DNA from 2 places in the Paenibacillus sp. NRS-1782 genome. Region 2 is predicted to be linked to the other one. Evidence: riboswitches for the same ligand, from Rfam matches in the RefSeq annotation. Region 2 holds a riboswitch; the other holds the start of a gene.
The links. A riboswitch is a leader RNA that binds a small molecule or an ion and turns the genes downstream of it on or off. The one in region 2 is predicted to bind S-adenosylmethionine.

Region 1: another riboswitch for S-adenosylmethionine. It lies ahead of ACIFQM_RS22210 (methionine ABC transporter ATP-binding protein); the one in region 2 lies ahead of metA (homoserine O-acetyltransferase MetA).

What each region holds. Positions count from the first base shown of each region.
Region 1 is NZ_JBITPH010000060.1:49,716-53,139, reverse strand. Features, by position in the region: gene ACIFQM_RS22220 (UbiD family decarboxylase) at 1-475, shown strand, start outside; gene ACIFQM_RS22215 (Cthe_2314 family HEPN domain-containing protein) at 531-1,250, shown strand; SAM riboswitch class I at 1,381-1,520, shown strand; gene ACIFQM_RS22210 (methionine ABC transporter ATP-binding protein) at 1,633-2,655, shown strand; gene ACIFQM_RS22205 (methionine ABC transporter permease) at 2,652-3,320, shown strand; gene ACIFQM_RS22200 (MetQ/NlpA family ABC transporter substrate-binding protein) at 3,394-3,424, shown strand, end outside.
Region 2 is NZ_JBITPH010000049.1:77,793-81,216, forward strand. Features, by position in the region: gene ACIFQM_RS19120 (PLP-dependent transferase) at 1-380, opposite strand, end outside; gene metA (homoserine O-acetyltransferase MetA) at 504-1,421, opposite strand; SAM riboswitch class I at 1,543-1,668, opposite strand; gene corA (magnesium/cobalt transporter CorA) at 2,222-3,157, shown strand; gene ACIFQM_RS19135 (HRDC domain-containing protein) at 3,237-3,424, opposite strand, start outside.

The DNA of each region.
Region 1 (3,424 bases), on a different contig from region 2:
CACGGGCCGTAAGCTGAATCATGGCAGTAAAGCGATCCTGATGGGTGTAGGTGAGCCTATACGTGAGCTGCCCCGCGCCTATGAAGGAGGCGACCTGCCGAGTATTCGCGAGATTGAGCCGTATTGCGGAGGCTGTCTCGTCGTATCCGGTGCGTCCTTTGAGCAGGAGCCTGAGCTGGCTGCGCGGGTGCTGGAGCGTTTGGCTGCGGGTGAGCAGGAATGGCCGCTTGTCTTTATTGTAGATGATGCCAAGGAAGTCGTTCGCTCACAAGCATCATTCCTGTGGACGGTGTTTACGCGATTTAACCCGGCTACGGATATGTATGCAGACAGCGAGGTGCGTTTGCATCATCTGAACTACAAGCTGCCGATTGTGGTGGATGCACGCATGAAGCCGGGCTACCCGGATGAAGTGCTGCCGCGCGAGGATATTGTTAAGCTTGTAGACCAACGGTGGACGAGTTATTTCGCTTGACGCCCTCTAACCAACCCAACAACCGGATTTTACATTCATAAAAGGAGGCGTGAGCATGATACGCAAGCTGCTAGGCGAGCCGCCGCGTGTGGATAAGGGCATCCTGCTGGATGCAATGAACAGCATGTCAGACATGCTAAAAGTGCTGGAGCGGCATATTCAGGCCAGCGGAGATCCGACTCATGATTTTCGCAAGGCGGATATTTTGACACGCGGCCTGATGTCATCTTTGGATGAGCTGGAGCAGAGCCATCATGCTGCCGCCTTTTTCCGAACGAAAGTGAAGGCCGGATATGCCGAGGATATGAGCGTTGATGAAAAATCGGATTACGCGCTGTACGTATTCTTTTATAAGGATGGGTTTGTGAGGGTATTTTCCATTTTGGATAAGCTCGGGAATTGGCTTAATGATCTGTATGATCTGAAAACAGGCGAGTATAAGCCGCATTATTCTTATTTTACCGTGCTGCGGCAATTCAGGTATTTGAAAATGCATCCTATAATGACCGACAATCTGAATGATATTAAGGATTCATATACCAGTGCCATTAATCGGCTGCGCAAGCGGCGTAACACGGAAATACACTATATGAATACGGAAATGCAGGATGATCTCTGGCAACGGCATCGTGCTTTGTATGGCAAGATACAACTGGAGGATTTGGATCATCATCTGGAGGATTTAAAGCAAGGTCTGGAGATGGTGATCCGTTCCTTGGCAACTGCCTTTCGTTATACGGTGAAACAATGGGAGAACCGGGAAGCTCGCCCATAATTATGTGAGAAAATATCCTTTGACAAAGCTATGTAAACTATCTATACTGAAATCTAGTTTCAGAAAACGCTTGAATTATGATTTTAAATATAAACTTAACGGACAGCTAAAGCTGGAGTTTAACATATTTTTCTTATCCAGAGAGGTGGAGGGACTGGCCCGATGAAGCCCGGCAACCCGTTCTTTCCCGGTGTAACGCACCGGGAGGGGACATGATGGTGCTAATTCCTACAAAACCGCTAGAGTTATAGCGATTTTGGCAGATGAGAAAAGGTTCGCATAGCGGGGCCCTTTTCATTCTGTGAAAGGGGCTCTTTTTGTACCATCATAGAGATGAACGTCGCTTAAAAGGGTAAGGAAGATTGAAGGGGGTCGCAGCACGTTGATAGAGCTTAAGCAATTAACCAAGCATTATGGCAAAGGCAGCCGACGCGTCAGTGCGCTATCCGGTTTGAATCTTTCCATAGAGCGTGGTGAAATATTTGGAGTCATCGGTCATTCCGGAGCGGGCAAAAGTACGCTGATCCGCTGTATTAATGTATTGGAACGTCCGACCTCGGGCGAGGTATGGGTAGATGGTGTGAATCTCGCCATGGTAAGCCAATCCCAATTACAGAAACAGCGTCGTAAAATCGGAATGATCTTTCAGCATTTTAATTTATTATCCTCAGCGACGGTATATGACAATATTGCCTTTCCGTTGCGTCTGGTGAACACGCCCAAGCAGAAGCTGGACCACAAGGTTCGTGAGTTGCTGGAGTTGGTCGGTCTGGAAGAACACAGCGCTAAATATCCGTCACAGCTTTCGGGTGGGCAGAAGCAGCGGGTTGGTATTGCACGGGCGCTTGCCAGTGATCCTCATGTACTGCTGTGCGACGAGGCGACCTCGGCACTTGATCCGCAGACGACAGGGTCCATCCTGAAATTGCTGTTAGACATTAACCAGCGTTTTAATTTGACCATCGTACTGATTACGCATGAAATGCATGTCATTCAAAGCATCTGTGATCGTGTCGGCGTCATTCATCAGGGGGACATCGTGGAGCAAGGTCCGGTGGCAGAAATATTCCTCAAGCCACAGCATCAAGTAACCAAGGACTTTATCCAGCGGGAGTCTGAGCATCCCGAGGAGCTGCAAGCAGCCATAGCAGCAGCAGGAGGCGGCGAATCGGCGCATGTTGTACGGATTTCATTTTTGGGCAGCAAGACATATGATGCGATTTTGTCACGTACAGTCCGTAGCACTGGGGTTGATTTTGCGATCTTGCAGGGAACCATCTCCACGATTAAAAACGTACCCTATGGACAGCTTATCGTCCGTTTTGAAGGGAATCAGGAGGCTATTGAGCACACGCTGCGCGAAGTGTCCGGTCAGGGACTTGATGTGGAGGTGATCGGACGATGAGTGAACTTGATTTTTCGCAAGTGAGTTGGGAAGAACTGGGTAACTCTACATTAGAGACACTCCAGATGCTTGGTGCATCTGCGTTGTTCACCCTTATTATTGGTTTACCGCTCGGGATTTTATTATTTCTGGCAAGCCGCTCTTCATGGAGTCTGATGAAGGTGATATACGTTGTACTTTCCTTTATCGTAAACATTTTGCGGTCCGTACCGTTTATTATTTTGATTGTTGCACTCATTCCTTTTACGCGGTCGTTGGTTGGCACCTCTACCGGGGTGCTGGGTACGATTCCACCGCTGGTCATTGGCGCTGCGCCATTCTTTGCCCGTCTCGTAGAGACGTCATTGCGCGAAGTGGACAAGGGTGTCATCGAGGCTGCACAAGCCATGGGCGCCTCTACAGGTCAGATTATTAGGCGGGTGCTGTTGCGTGAGGCCCTGCCGGGTCTGCTCGCCGCATTAACGATTACCGTCGTTACGCTCGTATCCTATACAGCAATGTCCGGTATGATCGGGGGCGGTGGTTTGGGTACATTAGCTATCAACTACGGATACTACCGTTATGAAACGGCTGTCATGATCGTTGCGGTCATACTGATGATCGTACTGGTGCAATTGCTGCAAATGGCGGGAGACCGTCTGGTGCGGCATTATACTCGAAAATAGGGAAACCATATAAAATCCTTATTGATCAGGGTGTCTAAATCCTGAACATCACAATTCATTGGAGGGTAATCACATGAAAAAATGGATATTGGCCGTATTAAGCT
Region 2 (3,424 bases):
TTCGTATCCACATAACTCGCCGTCACGCCGAATCTGGATAAAATACGTTCCAGCAAACGATACGTGCCTCCATACAGATCCAGCGATACAATCAGATGATCCCCTTGTCCAAACAGGGCAAATACCGTTTGCAGCGCCGCCATACCTGAACTGCATGCAAAGCCTGCATCACCGGATTCCAGTGTAGCGGACGCCTCCTCCAGCACCTTGCGTGTCGGATTGATCGTCCGAATGTAATCAAATCCTGTGCTTTGACCCAAACGGGGATGGCGAAACGCCGTAGATTGATAAATCGGAAAATTCACCGCTCCGGTTACCGGCTCTTCGATTGAACCAATTTGTGCTAATCTGCTTTCGATTTTCCACTGTTTCTCACTCATATGAATCCTCCTGTTCATTTCCACAATAGGTGCATAACATATGCCGCAAAATTGGATTATCATATCTATACTGCTGCGCTGCTGCAAGGTGGTACTGCGTAGATATAAACGTTAAGCCCCATTTTAAATCTGGGGCCCGATATCAAAAGGAGTTTCTTGGTATACATAGTAGTTGAGCCAATTTGAAAATAATAAATTGGCATGCGCACGCCAGGTTGAGGGCGGTGTACGCTCAGGGTCATTGTTGGGAAAATAATTTTTCGGTACTTCAATATCCATCCCTTTGGCGACATCACGATCATATTCCCATTTCAGAGAAAGTGGATCGTATTCGGAATGTCCAGTCACAAAGATTTGTTTGCCATCACGCGTAGCTACCAAATACACTCCGGCTTCCTCAGATTCGGATAAAAGCTCCAGTTCGGCGATATGCTCGATATCTTCGCGCCGAACCTCTGTATGCCGGGAATGAGGTGCATAAAACATTTCATCAAAACCGCGTAGCAACTTCACTTTAGGTTTAATAACGCTATGTGAAAACACGCCAAAGCATTTGTAATCAAGTCCGTATTTAGGAACATCGAAATGATGGTACAGACCCGCCTGTGAGGCCCAACAGATATGCATGGTCGAAGTTACATTCGTTTTCGTCCATTCAAAAATTTGCCGGATTTCCTCCCAGTAGTTCACATCTTCAAACTCAAGCTGTTCAACGGGTGCTCCAGTAACAACCATACCGTCAAAGCGGCTGTTTCTGATCTCGTCAAAGGTTTTATAAAACATGTTCAAATATTCCTGCGATGTATTTTTAGATACATGTGACTTCATGTGCACCAGCGTAACGTCCACTTGAAGCGGAGTATTGCCGACCAGACGCAACAGTTGGGTTTCCGTTGTCTCTTTGGTAGGCATCAAATTCAAAATGGCGATACGCAACGGACGAATATCCTGATGATAAGCAAGGCTTTCATCCATTACGAAAATATTTTCGCCCTCCAGCACTTCCTTGGCAGGTAGTGTATCCGGAATTTTAATCGGCATGTAAATTCACTCCTTGTTCGGTGAAGTTTTTTGCGAAAATCGTCATGTTGAGATGCCGGGCATATAATAAAAAGACCTTCCTCGGTTACGAGAAAGGTCATATTTGTATCCATATGCGCCTCTCTCATCTGTCAGGGCATCGCTCTTTGTAAAAAGCGCGCGTCCTGCAAGAATTAGCACCGTGCGATTAAAATCGCCGGTTGCCGGGTATCATCGGGCTAGTCCCTCCACCTGCTCTTGATAAGATTTCGCTATATTCAATTTGGGTTCATAAAAAGTTCTTGTTGTTCACTTTAATGCATCCGATGGGCTTCGTCAAGATGAGACTTGTAATTTTTCACCCCTGCATTCACACTTCGTCTAATATTTCCATATGTTAAATCATACATTACCCTATCGTCGAAGCTCTTGTCACTCGTGTTGTTTAGCCCATGATTTTGCGCTTGAAAGGCTGTAGGCCGAGCGTTATACTATACAAGTGCTATAGGCGAAAATTTAAAGCAGTGGTGCAGATTTAGAGTGCTTTCTGCGATCCTGTGGCAACCTAAAAAAGAACATGTGTGAGGTGAATCCGGAATGGAAGGCGACCCGAGTCCGAATAGGCGGCGATCCCTGAACAACAGCATAGGAATGACTTCAGCTTGCCGAAAGACGGGACGCCAGGCTCTGCATGCTCCAAAAGCCTCTTGCTTTTGATGGGGATCCGCTTAACCGCTCCGGCTAACTGGCTAACTGAGTCATTCCTTATGCTTTTAGGTACACGTATTTTCCGTTACGACGGAGCATAAGGAGTGACATATATGAAAATCCGTTTGGTAAACAACGGGGTTTTTACCCCTGTCGAAGAAATTGAAATGGCGCTTACTCCGCCAACAGAAGGCTTTTATTGGATTGATGCCGATGTTGATGATCTGGCAGTGCTCCAGCCTTTGTTCTCCATGCATGATCTCGCGGTAGAGGACTGTTTGAGTGAAGAAGAGCAGCGTCCGAAGATTGAAATTTACGAAAGCCATTATTTTATCGTTGTAAACAGTATTCGTTTTGATGATGAAGAAATATTTTTACGTGCTTTGAACATTTTCCTGGGCCGCCATTTTATCATTACGGTGACAAAGCAGAAAATCAATGAGCTACGCACCCTCAAGCCTATGCTATGGGAGCAGGAGGTCAGCCAGCCTGACCGTTTTATGTATCTGTTGATCGACTTGATCGTTGACAACTATTTTCTGGTTGGTGACCGGATTGAGGTTCGCATTGAAAAGCTGGAAGAAGACATTTTGATGCATACGAAAAAATCGCATTTGAATGAAATTATCGGCTTACGCAGTGAGATTCTGTGGCTAAAAAAAGTGCTTGGTCCACAAAAAGAAGTCATCAATACGTTGAACAAACGGGATTTACGACTGATTGACGATCAATTGCAAAAATATTTCAGCGATATTTATGAAAATGCCGTGAAAATTTCGGAGACTTTCGAAACTTACCGCGATCTAATGGGTAACCTTCGAGAAGCTTATCAATCCAGTATCGCTAACCGTGCGAATGAAATCATGCGCGTGTTTACAGCGATTACAACCGTGTTTATGCCGTTGACGGTGATTACCGGAATTTATGGTATGAACTTTGATAATATGCCTGAGCTTCATACACGTTATGGTTATTTTGTCGTCATTGGTATTATGGTGACGCTGGGTGTCAGCATGTTTTGTATTTTCCGCAAGAAGGATTGGGTTTGAAAAGAATCAGCGGTAGCCGTATCCTCACAGGATATAGCTGCCGCTTTTTTTGTGTGGTTATTTTTATATTTTCGCTATGTTATCCCGCATGTCGATTTGATGCTACCTGATGGCGAAAACGGATACGAATCAGACGCAGCCGCTCATAAACTTGATCCAGTCCCGTTTCCGCAGCCTGTTCCTCACCATATACCCGCAGCATGACGGGCTTGAGCAGCGTATCCCCCAGTTCTTCATACGCAGACCAGATCGCCATCTGCTCTTCTT